DNA from 3 places in the Vibrio sp. QJM3NY_21 genome. Region 2 is predicted to be linked to each of the others. Evidence: predicted binding sites of a transcription regulator. Region 2 holds the regulator's gene; each other region holds the start of a gene.
The links. Region 2 encodes CRP, which controls carbon source genes, mostly activating them, when cyclic AMP is high. Its sites were predicted from a motif close to TGTGANNNNNNTCACA; they were not measured.

Region 1: a site for CRP is predicted at 2,092-2,107, ahead of AC3CID_RS21755 (NupC/NupG family nucleoside CNT transporter). Genes of this name have one in related genera too.
Region 3: a site for CRP is predicted at 2,601-2,616, ahead of AC3CID_RS22380 (glycogen/starch/alpha-glucan phosphorylase). Genes of this name have one in related genera too.

Annotation. Positions count from the first base shown of each region.
Region 1 is NZ_CM173514.1:1,403,253-1,407,990, forward strand. Features, by position in the region: gene AC3CID_RS21750 (hypothetical protein) at 1-257, opposite strand, end outside; gene AC3CID_RS21755 (NupC/NupG family nucleoside CNT transporter) at 616-1,824, opposite strand; gene AC3CID_RS21760 (hypothetical protein) at 2,437-2,913, shown strand; gene AC3CID_RS21765 (PTS sugar transporter subunit IIB) at 3,199-3,468, shown strand; gene ulaA (PTS ascorbate transporter subunit IIC) at 3,478-4,734, shown strand; gene AC3CID_RS21775 (PTS sugar transporter subunit IIA) at 4,731-4,738, shown strand, end outside.
Region 2 is NZ_CM173513.1:3,193,516-3,198,253, reverse strand. Features, by position in the region: gene astA (arginine N-succinyltransferase) at 1-22, shown strand, start outside; gene astD (succinylglutamate-semialdehyde dehydrogenase) at 62-1,519, shown strand; gene AC3CID_RS14330 (2-oxoadipate dioxygenase/decarboxylase family protein) at 1,776-2,567, shown strand; gene crp (cAMP-activated global transcriptional regulator CRP) at 2,773-3,405, opposite strand; gene AC3CID_RS14320 (phosphoribulokinase) at 3,645-4,514, opposite strand; gene AC3CID_RS14315 (YheU family protein) at 4,592-4,738, opposite strand, start outside.
Region 3 is NZ_CM173514.1:1,566,689-1,571,426, forward strand. Features, by position in the region: gene AC3CID_RS22380 (glycogen/starch/alpha-glucan phosphorylase) at 1-2,421, opposite strand, end outside; gene malT (HTH-type transcriptional regulator MalT) at 2,990-4,738, shown strand, end outside.

The DNA.
Region 1 (4,738 bases), on a different replicon from region 2:
TTGCTAGAAAAGAGCCCACCGATCTTATAACCAATCGCATAGCAAACCACGGCAATAGTCACAAACACCAATGCCGAGAAGAAGTACGCCACCGATGCGGCGACGCCAGTGCCCCATACGATGCTGAAGACTAAACCGTGGTAAGCCTCTTGCGGCCACTGAGAGATAGGGAACTGAGTACCAACAGCAATAAGATAAACCATCGCAAACAAGCCGATAAAGGCAGTGATAAGACCGATGAGAACGCGCATGTTCATGGGGAGACCTTTGATTTATTGGACTTGGTTGCCATTGTTCTTAGTCGAAAGCGGATGTGCTTAGTCGAAACCGAATATTCTCAATCGAAGTCGAATGTTCTTAATCGAAGTCGAATGCTATTAATCGCAACCTAATGATATTCAAGTATATCGGATAAAAGGAGCTTGCTCTATTACTCTTCCGAGTGAGCCTAACACACTACAGAACAATGAGAAGTGGTGGTTTGAATCTGAATCAACCTAACCAGCAGGCACAAAAAAGCGGATACCCTTCTTACGTAAACTCCGTAAGTAAGATACCCGCTTTTACTAAATTTAAGCGCTTTTATTGAATCTAGCTACTTTAACTTAATCTAGCTTAAAGCAGGATGAAGATACCCGCTAAACATGCACTCATTAGGTTAGCTAACGTACCAGCCGCTACCGCTTTCAAACCTAAGTTTGCCACTTCTGCACGACGCTCTGGTGCCATCACACCAATCGAACCTAATTGAATCGCGATAGAACCAATGTTGGCAAAACCACACAATGCAAAAGTCACAATCACTTGGCTATGTTCAGACAGCAGAGCTTTGTTCTCAACGAAGTCGATGAAAGCAACAAACTCGTTCATTACAATCTTCTGACCGATGTAAGAACCTGCCATTAATACTTCATCACTCGGGATACCAATTAACCATGCAAGAGGCGAGAATAGGTAACCAAAGATAGCTTGCAGGGTAATGCCCGCAAAACCGAACATTTCGCCTAGACTTTCTAAACCCGTGTTGACCATTGCAATCACACTCACGAATGCAACCAACATAGTGCCGACAGCGACCGCCACCTTCATACCGTTCATTGCGCCACTTGCCAATGCATCGATCACGTTGCTTTGGTCAGCTTTATCTAGCTCAATGTGGTCGTAGTCACTCGGAGTACTACGCTCAGGAACAATGATCTTCGCCATCAATAGGCTGCCCGGAGCCGCCATGAAGCTTGCTGCAATAAGGTATTTAAGCTCAACACCTAATCCTGCATAGCCACCCAGTACACTGCCGGCTACTGACGCCATGCCGCCCGCCATTACAGCAAACAGTTCAGAACGAGTCATAGACTTTAAAAAGGGACGAATAAGAAGAGGAGACTCACCCTGAGAAAGGAAGATATTACCTGTTGCAACTAGAGATTCAGCTTTACTGGTACCCAGCAGTTTTTGCACGGCTCCACCAAGAACTTGAATCACTTTCTGCATAACGCCTAAGTAATAAAGCGCAGAGATCAAAGCACTGAAGAAGATAATGATTGGAAGTACGCGAATCGCGAAAATGAAACCTTCAGTAGCCAGATCACCAAATAGGAAAGCGATACCAACGTCTGCAAAACCAAGCAAGCTCGAAACGCCACTGCTTAGGCTTGTTAACGCCAGTTGTCCCCAAGGGAAATACAACACCAAAGCAGCGAAGCCGATTTGAAGTAATAGTGCCCGAGAGACCGTTTTCCAGTTAATAGAAGAGCGACTCTCAGATAGCAGACATGCGCAAGCAATCAGTGCAATAACACCGACAAGACCAAATAGAATATTCATAATGTGTCCTAGTAATCCTTAAAGAGTGAACATGAGCCAAACGAATGACATCAAAGGAATAGGACAAAGAACCGCAAGCAAAACGCTACGCGATGAAGGAGCTAACAACGTTAGCGACTGTAACAACGAGTTGTTCATGTAAAAATCACCTTATACAAGCAGTGGAACGTAGCTGGTCCGGTCCGTGGGGTCATTCACATATCCATGTGACGGCTTGTATTGGCTAAGCACCGGCTTAAAACCGGAAAAGAAGTATAAACAGTTAAGTGAGACTTTCATCACATTTTTTGACGCAAACGATCGCGCGGTCAAGGATTAAACAAAACGCTGTGTTTATCGTCTTTTGTGTGCATAAAAACTGTAAACAACCTGTATGAAGTTGAATTTGTAATGTTAAGCCTTTAAACGTACGAGCGTAATCACTCGGTTAATTCTGTGTGATTCTTACTACTTTTCTGTGCTCTGCCTCATTTCCCGATACTTCAAGATTCATCTTAAGTTTAGATGCGTATATACTTTGTATGATCTCACCAAATAATTATCTATAAAATACTAATAGAGCTGATTAGATATAACAGCCATCGAGACTAAGAGAGGACACACTTGAAGAAAATGGAAGCTCCGCACGACATGAACAATGGAGCTAAATTCAAAACAAATAGACATGGCTATGTGACAGTAGTTGAATATTATAATACCTATACTGTTATTGTCGCGTTTGAAAACACCGGAAATATCCGCGCTATCAGTGCGGCGAAATTACGTACAGGTCAGTTAACCGATCGCTCTGTCGCACCTGAATCAATAATGATTGGTGAAAAGGTTGAATCCGTTAAACATGGAATATTGACCATTACCCAAGTTGAATCTGAAAATATTGTGGTACTAACCAATACTAATAACGAAGAAATTCGAATGTTATTGCCCGCTGTACAAAAAATGAAAGATAAGGTCGAAGATGTTGAGAATGATAAAACTGAGGCTCCAAAGCCAACCTCTCTTAGTCAATTAACAAAAAGAAATAAAAAGACCAAAGACGTCAATAGTATGCTTAAGAAAATGCTTACCGATTACGGTCGATACGATTAGTTATCTATTTTATTTCACAGTTCTTCTAAATATTTGTCTTCCGAAAAATAAATACATTAACCCCTGCCTTTCTCAATAAGATACGTTGCATATTCGAGTGAAAAGTTAAATTTGATCAAAGTCTCAATCTGGATCTTTAACACGAATTAACGAGATCTCCATCACAATCTCATTTTAGCTTTGTGATGGAGATCTTATTGAAATCTGAATATTTCCATTATTATGCTCTCACACAATAAGAGAACGCAGTTTCTCAACCCCTAAAATCCAATTGAGACAAATATTATGAAAAAGATTCTTGTAGTTTGCGGTAACGGCCTTGGTACTTCACTAATGATGGAAATGGCAGTGAAAGAAGTGGCTAAAAAAATCGGTTTCGAAGCAGAGATTGATCACGAAGATCTATCTTCTGCAGCATCAAGCAATGCGGATATTTGGGTCGCGGCAACAGACGTTGCTAACCAACTGAAAGACGGTGGAAAAGAGAACATCATCAGCCTTAAAAATATTTTTGACAAAGCATCAATCGAAGAACAACTAAAAACTTTCATGTAAGGTCAAATTATGCAAAACTTTTTCGAATTCATGCTCGGCTTATTAAAAGAGCCAGCAATCATGGTAGGTTTAATTGCTTTCATTGGCCTTGTTGCACAAAAAGCTGATATTTCTACCATTCTAAAAGGCACAATTAAAACCGTAATGGGTTTCCTAATTTTAGGTTTTGGTGCTGGCGCTCTTGTTGGCGCACTAAATAACTTCTCAGTTGTATTTACTGAAGCATTCGGCGTAAGTGGTGTTATTCCAAATAACGAAGCAATTGTTGCATTAGCACAAGAAGCATTCGGTTATGAAATGGCTCTAATTATGTTCTTCGCATTCGTTGTGAATATTTTATTGGCTCGCATTACTCCTTTAAAATATATTTTCTTAACGGGTCACCACACAATGTTCATGTCTATGCTAGTAGCGGTAATTCTGTCTACAGCAAACATTGAAGGCACTGCTCTAGTCGCAATTGGCTCTATCATTGTGGGTACACTAATGGTTGTGATGCCAGCTCTAGGCCAAAAGTACACTGAAAAAGTAATGGGTACTGATCAACTGGCTATCGGTCACTTCTCGACACTGTCTTACATCGTGTCTGGCTTCATTGGTAGCAAATTCGGTGACACATCAAAATCAACAGAAGACATCCAAGTTCCTAAAAGCTTAATGTTCCTGCGTGATACGCCAGTAGCCGTAGCAACAACAATGGCAATCTTCTTCATGCTTGCGTCTATTATTGCGGGCGGCGAGTTTGTAGAAACAGTATCAAGCGGTCAAAACTGGGTTGTGTTTACCTTCATGCAATCTCTAATCTTTGCAGGTGGTGTTTACATCGTATTGCAAGGTGTGAAGATGCTAATTGCTGAAATCGTTCCTGCATTTAAAGGTATTTCTGACAAACTAGTTCCGGGTGCAAAACCTGCTCTAGATTGCCCAATGGTATTCCCTGTAGCGCCAAACGCGGTACTTATCGGTTTCCTTTGTTCTTTCGCTGCTGGTCTACTAGCAATGGCAGTACAAGGTGCACTTGGTTGGACAATCATTGTAGCGGGCGTGGTTCCACACTTCTTCGTAGGTGGTGCGGCAGGCGTTTACGGTAACGCAACTGGCGGTTTACGTGGCGCAATCCTAGGTTCATTCACGCAAGGTCTGTGTATCTCTTTCCTACCGATGCTGCTGCTTCCAGTACTGGGTGGCCTTGGTCTTGAAGCGACAACATTTGCTGACTTCGACTTCGGTGTTGTTGGTCTGATTCTAGGATGGATTGTTTCATGAGCCT
Region 2 (4,738 bases):
TGTTCGCATGTTGGCTCAATAAGAGCGGCGATTATCTGTCGAAGATTTTAAGGATAGAAGTATGACTCAGTGGATAGCAGGACAGTGGGTGGCAGGTCAAGGTGACGCCATGACATCGGTAAGCCCATACAATAATGAAGTAGTGTGGCAAGGTGATAGTGCAACTCCAGCACAGGTTGAATCTGCAGTATCAGCGGCACGTGAAGCTTTTCTAGTTTGGAAAAAGATGAGCTTTGCAGAGCGTGAAGCGATCGTGTTGAATTTTGCTGAGAAAGTAAAAGAAAACAACGAAGAAATCGCACAAATCATCGCGAAAGAGACGGGTAAGCCGATTTGGGAAACTCGTACTGAAGCGGGTGCGATGGCAGGTAAAATCGCTATCTCTATTCGTGCTTATCATGAGCGTACTGGTGAGGCTTCACGTGAAGCGGCAGGCAACCAAATCGTACTGCGTCATCGTCCATTAGGCGTAATGGCGGTATTTGGTCCTTACAACTTCCCAGGTCACCTACCTAACGGTCATATTGTTCCAGCATTGCTATCGGGTAATACCGTGGTATTTAAGCCGTCAGAGCAAACACCTTGGACAGGTGAATTTGCGATGAAACTATGGCAAGACGCTGGCCTTCCTGCTGGCGTGATTAACCTAGTGCAAGGCGCTAAAGAGACCGGCATCGCATTGGCTGATGCTAAAGGTCTTGATGGTGTGCTATTTACAGGCAGTGCTAATACTGGTCATATTCTTCACCGTCAATTCGCGGGTCAACCGGGCAAAATGCTGGCGCTAGAGATGGGCGGCAACAACCCTATGGTGATCACTGACCAATTTGGTGATGCTGACGCGACGGTTTATACCATCATTCAATCGGCTTTCATCAGTGCGGGTCAACGTTGCACGTGTGCACGTCGCTTGTATGTGCCTGTTGGAGAGAAGGGCGATCAACTGCTGGACAAGCTCGTGGCTGCGACCTTGAAGATTCGTGTCGATCAGCCATTCGCTGAGCCAGCACCCTTCATGGGGCCACAAATTTCGGAAGCTGCGGCTAAATTCATTCTGGACGCGCAAGCTAATCTGCAATCGTTAGGCGGTGTAAGCCTAGTAGAAGCAAAGGCGGGTGAAGCGGCGTTTGTTTCTCCGGGTATTATTGATGCAACCAACATTGCTGAATTACCAGATGAAGAGTACTTCGGTCCATTGTTGCAAGTGGTTCGTTACCAATCGCTAGAGCAAGCGGTAGAATTGGCTAATGACACGCGCTTTGGTTTGTCTGCAGGCCTAGTTTCAACCGACGATTCAGAGTGGGAATACTTCGTTGACCATATCCGTGCGGGTATTGTTAATCGTAACCGCCAGCTAACAGGCGCAAGTGGTGATGCACCATTTGGTGGTCCGGGTGCTTCAGGCAACCTACGCCCAAGTGCGTACTATGCAGCTGACTACTGTGCTTATCCTATGGCTTCAATGGAAGGTGGTGAAACTCAACTGCCAGCGACATTTAGCCCAGGTATTGAGCTTTAGTTTAAGCTCTTAAGCTATAAGTTCATGAATCATAAGCTTATGAGCTCTAGGTTCATGAATAACAGATTCATTGGTTAATTGTGTAATGAGGAAGCGGTGTTATCGCTTCCTTTTCCATCACGTCCGACACCTTGATTGGGCGGTAGATAATAATAGAACAAGTATGTCACAGGCTGATGGCTGCTGACTCTGTGTCCAGCCTCTCCCTCTCTAATCCAAATTACTAGCTTGCTAGAACCTCTGACAAGGAGTCACCATGACGCCCGATCTACTCTTTAAATCACTATGGGACGATTACATTCACAGGCTTTGCCCATCGGCCGAGAAAGTTCATCATCTGCTGAAAGAAGACGAATCCCTGATTAATGATCACATTGCACTGCGTACTTTCAATGTTGCACCTCTGGGCATTGAAACACTGGCCAAGCCTTTTCTTGAATTAGGCTACAAGGCGTGTGGCGACTACTTGTTTGAGAGCAAGAAGTTAGTGGCTAAGCACTACGAGCACCCAGACCCAAACCAACCGAAAGTGTTCATTAGTGAGTTGAAGGTAGAAGAGTGTTCAAGTGACTTACAACAGATCGTTGCGAAGTTGGTTGAGCAAGTAGACGCAAGCAAGCTTCAAGGTCATGAGTTCTTGTTTGGTGGTCGCCTTTGGGATCTGAGTTTCGCGGATTTCCAAGTGCTAGCAAAAGAGAGTGAATACGCGTCTTGGCTAGCGGCTCATGGTTACGGTGCAAACCACTTTACGGTGAGTGTGAACCAGCTTAATGAGTTCGATGAAGTACAGACTGTGAATGACTATTTGAGTGATTCAGGTTTCACTATCAATGCATCTGGCGGTCAGGTTAAAGGCTCTCCAGAGGTCTTATTAGAGCAATCATCTACAATGGCAGACAAAGTGCCAGTTTCATTTGTTGAAGGCAATGAGGTGATTCCTGGTGGCTTCTACGAGTTCGCTAAGCGTTATGCGATGGCGAATGGTGAGATTTATACAGGATTTGTTGCAGTATCGGCTGACAAGATCTTTGAGAGCACCAACGGTTAAAGAAAGATACGAGCACGGGCTTTACCCTAAAGATGCGGGTACGCTTCGCTTTGAGAGTGTTTGCGCTTGGACGCGGGAGGTGCTCCATTCGCATCTCGCATCTCGCATCTCGCATCTCGCATCTGCTCTCTAGATCTTTAGAAAACAAAAAAGCCACCAAATTTGCATTTGGTGGCTTTCAAATTTTTGGCTCAGTTAATCGAGATTAACGAGTGCCGTATACCACGATAGTTTTACCGTGTGCAGAAATTAGGTTCTGCTCTTCTAGCATCTTCAAGATACGACCTACTGTCTCACGAGAACAACCAACAATCTGGCCAATCTCTTGACGAGTGATCTTGATTTGCATGCCGTCAGGGTGAGTCATTGCATCTGGCTGTTTCGCTAGGTTAAGTAGCGTTTGAGCGATACGACCTGTTACGTCAAGGAACGCTAAGTCGCCAACCTTTTGGCTAGTTACTTGTAGACGGTTTGCCATTTGCGCTGAAAGGCGCATTAGGATATCTGGGTTCACTTGGATAAGCTGACGGAATTTCTTGAAAGAAATTTCAGCTACTTCACAAGGAGATTTTGCACGAACCCATGCAGTACGCTCTTGGTCTTCTTCGAAGAGGCCAAGTTCACCAATGAAGTCACCTTGGTTTAGGTAAGAAAGAATCATTTCCTTACCTTCTTCGTCTTTGATAAGAACTGCCACAGAACCTTTAACGATGTAGTACAAGGTTTCTGCCTTTTCACCAGCATGAATCAAAGTACTTTTTGAAGGGTACTTATGAATATGACAGTGTGAAAGGAACCACTCTAATGTTGGATCGGTTTGGGGTTTACCTAGAACCATAATATCTTACTTCCTCTGCAGGGTATGCTTGCCGCTTTCCGTATTTTAGCTAAGCCTGGATTGACTTGTAGGATAAGAGCACTCGTTGAGCGCTGCAAGCTATCTTGTGTTTCGTTTAAGAATAGTATCCTTTTTCAGGTACTATTTCTTGATTTTAATCGTGACCAAGCTACGATTTTTTACGCAAAATTGTGCACATGATCACGGTATGAAAAGTAATCAACCAGAATGGTGTCTTGTTAACCTATTTTTCCGGTTTCGATGAGCTGTTGTAGGATGGGCCTTACAATGAGCTCCATAGCAAAACTCATCTTGCCGCCTGGCACCACAAGCGTGTTGTGGCGTGACATAAATGAGCCATCTATCATAGCTAGAAGGTAGGGGAAATCGACGTTTTTGATGCCACGCAAACGTATAACCACGAAGCTTTCGTCTAAACTTGGAATCCCTTTGGCGTTCAGTGGGTTCGATGTATCTACGGTTGGAACACGCTGAAAGTTGATGTGAGTACGCGAAAATTGTGGGGTGATGTAATTAAGGTAATCATCCATTGAGCGAACAATCGAGTCCATCACCGCTTCGCGAGAATGCCCACGATCGCGTGTGTCACGAACGAATTTCTGGATCCACTCTAGGTTTACGATAGGTACCATGCCGATAAGCAGGTCGACGTGTTGCGAGACGTTAATATCGCCATCGACTACGCCACCATGAAGACCTTCGTAGAACATCACATCGGAATTTTCTGGGATCTCTTGCCATGGCGTAAAGGTGCCCGGCATTTGATTGTAAGGCACGGCTTCATCGAAGGTATGTAGGTAACTACGGACTTTACCCGTGCCTTCATTACCGTATTGACGGAAGAACTCTTCTAATGCGCCAAAATCGTTGGCTTGTGGACCAAAGTAGCTGATGTGCTTACCTTGCTCGCGAGCCTTACGGATCTCGACGTCCATCTCTGGTCGAGTGAAGCGATGGAAACTATCCCCTTCAACCCAAGCGGCCTTCACGTCCATCATATTGAACATTTTTCGGAAGGCTTCTGAGGTAGTGGTGGTGCCGGCTCCTGATGAACCCGTCACCGCAATAATTGGATGTTTAGCGGACATGACAACCCTTGTCTTTTGAGTAACTTACTTGTTAGCAATCGTTTACCACTATAACACGGCTCCTTTATGAGCGCAGCTTAGAAGCGTTTTGTGACTTGAATATCAACGGTTTCATGCAGCTCAGAAAACACGATGCTGACTTCCTTTGAGGCTAATTGATGTTTCACTTGATCAATCTTGTTTTGCAGTGAAACCTCTACGTCGCCGTAGTCTGTGCCTTCACG
Region 3 (4,738 bases), on a different replicon from region 2:
GTTCACGTAATCGCGAATAGAGCGGTCTGATGTGAACTTACCAACCAATGCTGTGTTAAGAATCGCTTTCTTAGCCCAACCTGCTTGGTCTTTGTACTGCTTGCCCATGTCTTCATGTGCTTTCACATAAGATGCGAAGTCAGCAAGACATAGGTACGGGTCGCCACCGTCTAGTAGGCTATCAAACGTTGCACGTAGAAGGCCTGGTTGACCTGGAGAGAACTCATCGCCAGTCAGTAGGTCTAGAGATGCTTTCAGCAGTGGGTCTGCGTTGTAGTAATCGTATGGGTTGTAACCCTGAGCTTGCAATGCCACTACACCATCAACGTCTAGGCCAAAGATGTAGATGTTTTCATCGCCAACTTCTTCACGAATCTCAACGTTTGCACCATCCATCGTACCGATAGTTAGCGCGCCGTTTAGCGCCATCTTCATGTTGCCCGTACCCGATGCTTCTTTACCAGCCAGTGAGATTTGCTGAGAAACATCTGCCGCAGGAATAATGATTTCAGCCATGCTTACACGGTAATCAGGGATGAATACCACTTTCAGCTTGTTGCCAATGCGAGGGTCGTTGTTGATCTTCTCTGCAATCTTGTTAACCGCGAAGATGATCTCTTTCGCTAGGTGGTAACCCGGTGCTGCTTTCGCTGCGAAGAAACATACGCGTGGCTCACACTCGAAACCAGGTTCGTTAAGAATACGGTGGTACAGAGATAGAATGTGTAGCAAGTCTAGGTGCTGACGCTTGTATTCGTGAAGACGCTTGATTTGCACGTCGAAGATAGCGTTCGTATCTAGCTCGATACCCATGTTCTCTTGAACCCAATCAGCAAGGCGCTGTTTGTTTTCTTTCTTAACAGCCATGAATTCTTTTTGGAATTTCGCGTCTGTTGCAAACTTAGCTATGCCTTCAAGCTGCTCTAGTTTTGCTGGCCACTCAGTGCCTATCTTGCCAGTAATTAGCGTAGATAGCCCTGGGTTACAGAACTTCAACCAACGACGTGGCGTAATGCCGTTCGTTACGTTAGTCAGTTTGCCTGGGAAGATTTCGTTGAACTCAGGGAACAAGTCTTTCTTAACCAGTTGAGAGTGAAGCGCAGCTACACCGTTTACTTTGTAAGAGCCAATCACACATAGGTTTGCCATGCGAACCATGCGGTGGAAACCTTCTTGGATGATAGAAAGCTTCGCTTGCTTCTCACCGTCACCAGGCCACATCTTGCGAACTTCTTGCATGAAGCGGTGGTTGATTTCAAAAATGATTTCCATGTGACGTGGAAGAAGACGGTTGATCAAAGATTCAGACCAAGTCTCTAATGCTTCTGGAAGTAGTGTGTGGTTCGTGTATGCGAACGTATGAGCACTGATTTCCCAAGCTTGGTCCCAAGTTAAACCTTTCTCATCGATCAGGATGCGCATCAATTCAGGGATAGCGATCGTTGGATGCGTATCGTTCAGTTGAATCGTTTCTTGCTTAGGCAGATCTTCTAGAGAGAAACCTGCTGCTTCGTGACGACGTAGAATATCGCGAACAGACGCTGCTGAGTGGAAGTACTGCTGCATTAGACGCAGTGTCTTACCTTTCTCGTGGTTGTCGTTCGGGTAAAGTACTTTAGTGATGTTGCCTGCATCGATTAGCGAGTGTTGCGCTTCGAAGTAGTCGCCGTTGTTAAAGCTTGCTAGTGAGAATGGTGCGATTGCCTGACATTCCCAAAGACGCAATGGGTAAACTGTGTTTGACTCGTAACCTACGATAGGTAGATCCCAAGGCATTGCTTTCACTTCCATACCCGGAACCCAAGTACGAACTTCTTTACCGTCGATATATTCAACTTCTACATGACCGTAAAAACCAATGTGTTGTGCTAGTTCTGGACGAGCTACTTCCCATGGGTAACCTTCAACACCACGCCATGCGTCAGGTGCTTCTTGTTGACGACCGTCTTGGAAAGACTGTTTGAATAGACCGTATTCGTAGTGAAGACCGTAGCCTACTGTTGGGTATTCTTGAGCGGCACAAGAATCCATGAAACAAGCGGCTAGACGACCAAGACCACCATTGCCTAGTGATGGGTCGCGTTCTTCTTCTAGAAGATCAGTTAGGTTTTGACCTAGCTCTTCCATTGCATGAGTGATCTGTTCGTACAGACCCATGCTGATCAGGTTATTACCTGTTAAACGACCAATCAAAAACTCTAGTGAAAGGTAGTTAACGCTCTTCGCGTTCTTAATTTTTTCGTCATTTTCAGTTTCTAACAGATCAAATGTTGTCAATTCTGCTAGCGCACGCCCCATTGCTAGGTACCATGCGCGGCTATCTGCGTTTTCAATCGTTGTTGCGTAGGTTGCAGATAAATGCTTCTTAACGCTTTCTTGGAACGACACTTTATCGAAAGTTTTTTGCTGAGTTGGTTTCATTTCAGAAATCTCGCTTTTAATAGTTCTAATTCATCTGTCACATATCGTGCATGGTCACCATTAACTAAACATCCTCCCGCTAACGCGACAAACTAGGAGTAGATGGGAGGGCGTAGGGGGCGTACCGACATAGGGTTAGTGATCTGACTCTCATGTTCTGACTTCGAACAAAAACTTGGAGTGACTAAGATCACAAGCTCCCGTTCGATAACTTACCTTCAATTGATGTGACTTTTATTTAACCGGATTAAAGTCATTATCAAATTTGATATTCAGATCACGAAAATAATTTCTTCCTCTCATCTTTTGCATAGATTTACGTGTTGGGATGAAGGAAGTCACATTCACAAACCAACCCGCTATGTGAGCGGAGTCTCAAATAAAGGGCGTAGAAGCCTAAAAACATGCAGGAGTGCAAGGTTTCTGAGGAGGATCATAGTCGGTGCCGTTTTGCTTCACGTAATATGATTGAAGACTTAAGTAATTAGGCTGATGTCATTCGATTACACTCAACGATAGATTGAGGTAATCCAGAACATAAGCCACGGAATAGGTGAAAAACTTCGACATGTGGATCCCTTCGAAACTGACTCGTCCCGGCCGCTTACATAATGCAATCCTACGACCTAGGGTTCTCGATCTGCTCCAACACGCAGATTGCTATAAGCTTGTATTATTCCGCTCTCCAGCGGGGTACGGCAAAACCACAATGGCAGCTCAATGGCTGGTAGATAAGCCCAATGTGGGTTGGTACAGCATTGATGAAAGTGACAACGATGCCTTTCGCTTTATCAACTACCTAATGCAATCACTCAATAAAGCGACTCAAAATGCCTGCCCTAATGCCCAAAAGCTGGCAGAAAAGCGACAATTTTCATCGTTGCATTCTTTGTTAAGTGAAGTGTTTGCTGAGATGTCTGAATTCCATCACGAATGTTTCCTTGTGTTGGATGACTATCACTTGGTCAACAATGACGATATCCACGAAGCTATGCGCTTCTTCCTTAAACACATGCCTGACAACCTGACGCTTGTTGTGACTAGCCGCGGGACACCACCACTTGGCACTGCAAACCTTCGTGTTCGTGATCTGATGATTGAAATTGGAAACGATTCGCTGGCTTTTGATACTGAAGAGACGACGCGCTTCTTCAATCAACGTGTCGCCGATGGCGTAGATGACACGACCGCTGGTAGTATCTGTACTTATGTTGAGGGGTGGCCTTCGGCATTACAGCTTATTGCCCTTCAAGCTCAACATCAAAAACGTACCCTTGCGCAATCTGCAGAATCGTTCTCTCACTTTAACCATGCCCACCTTTGGGATTACTTGGTTGAAGAAGTATTCGATCTACTGGATAAAGAAACCCGACAGTTCTTGATGCAGTGTTCAGTACTTGATCATTTCAATGACGAATTAGTCTGCGCGCTTACACAGCGTGAAGACGCACTGGGTATGATCGAATCACTCAACCGATTTGGCTTATTCATCTACCCGCTTGAAGGCGAGAAAAACTGGTACCGATTCCACAATCTATTCGGTGAGTTTCTTGCCCATGAGCGCCAAGCTCGAATTCCGCAACAAGAAGCCGAGTTGCACCGGAGTGCCGCGAAAGCGTGGATCAAACAGAAAACGCCTCATCAAGCACTGCGACATGCACAACGTGCTGAAGATCCAGAGCTGATCATCCAAATCCTGACTGAACACGGTTGGCCGATGTTCAACCAAGGTGAGCTTTCATCATTAGAGATGGCGATCAAGCAACTGACTACGGATCAACTATACAGTGAGCCGAAGCTATCAATGCTGCGCGCTTGGCTGGCACAAAGTCAGCACCGTTATGATCAAGTGGGTACTTTGTTGGAAGAGGCTGAGACTCAATATCAAGCTCGAAACATTGAACTCGATACTCAGCAACAAGGCCAATACAATGCCTTGCGTGCCCAAGTTGCCATCAACAGCAATGAGCCTGAGAAAGCATTGGAGTTGGCTGAGCTTTCGTTGAGCCAGTTAAACACTACGGTTTATCGTAGCCGCATTGTGGCAACGTCTGTTGTTGGCGAAGTAAACCACGTAATGGGCAACCTCAGCCGTGCGCTACCGATGATGCAACAAACAGAAAAACTGGCACGTCAGTATCAGGTTTACCATCAGGCTCTATGGGCAATTCTTCAGCAAAGCGAAATCTTGATTGCTCAAGGTTATGTTCAAGCTGCATTTGAGCTACAAGACAGCGCATTCAAATTGATCGAAGAGCATCAGCTTCAATACGTTCCTCTACATGAATTTTTGCTGCGTGTTCGCGCTCAGATCTTC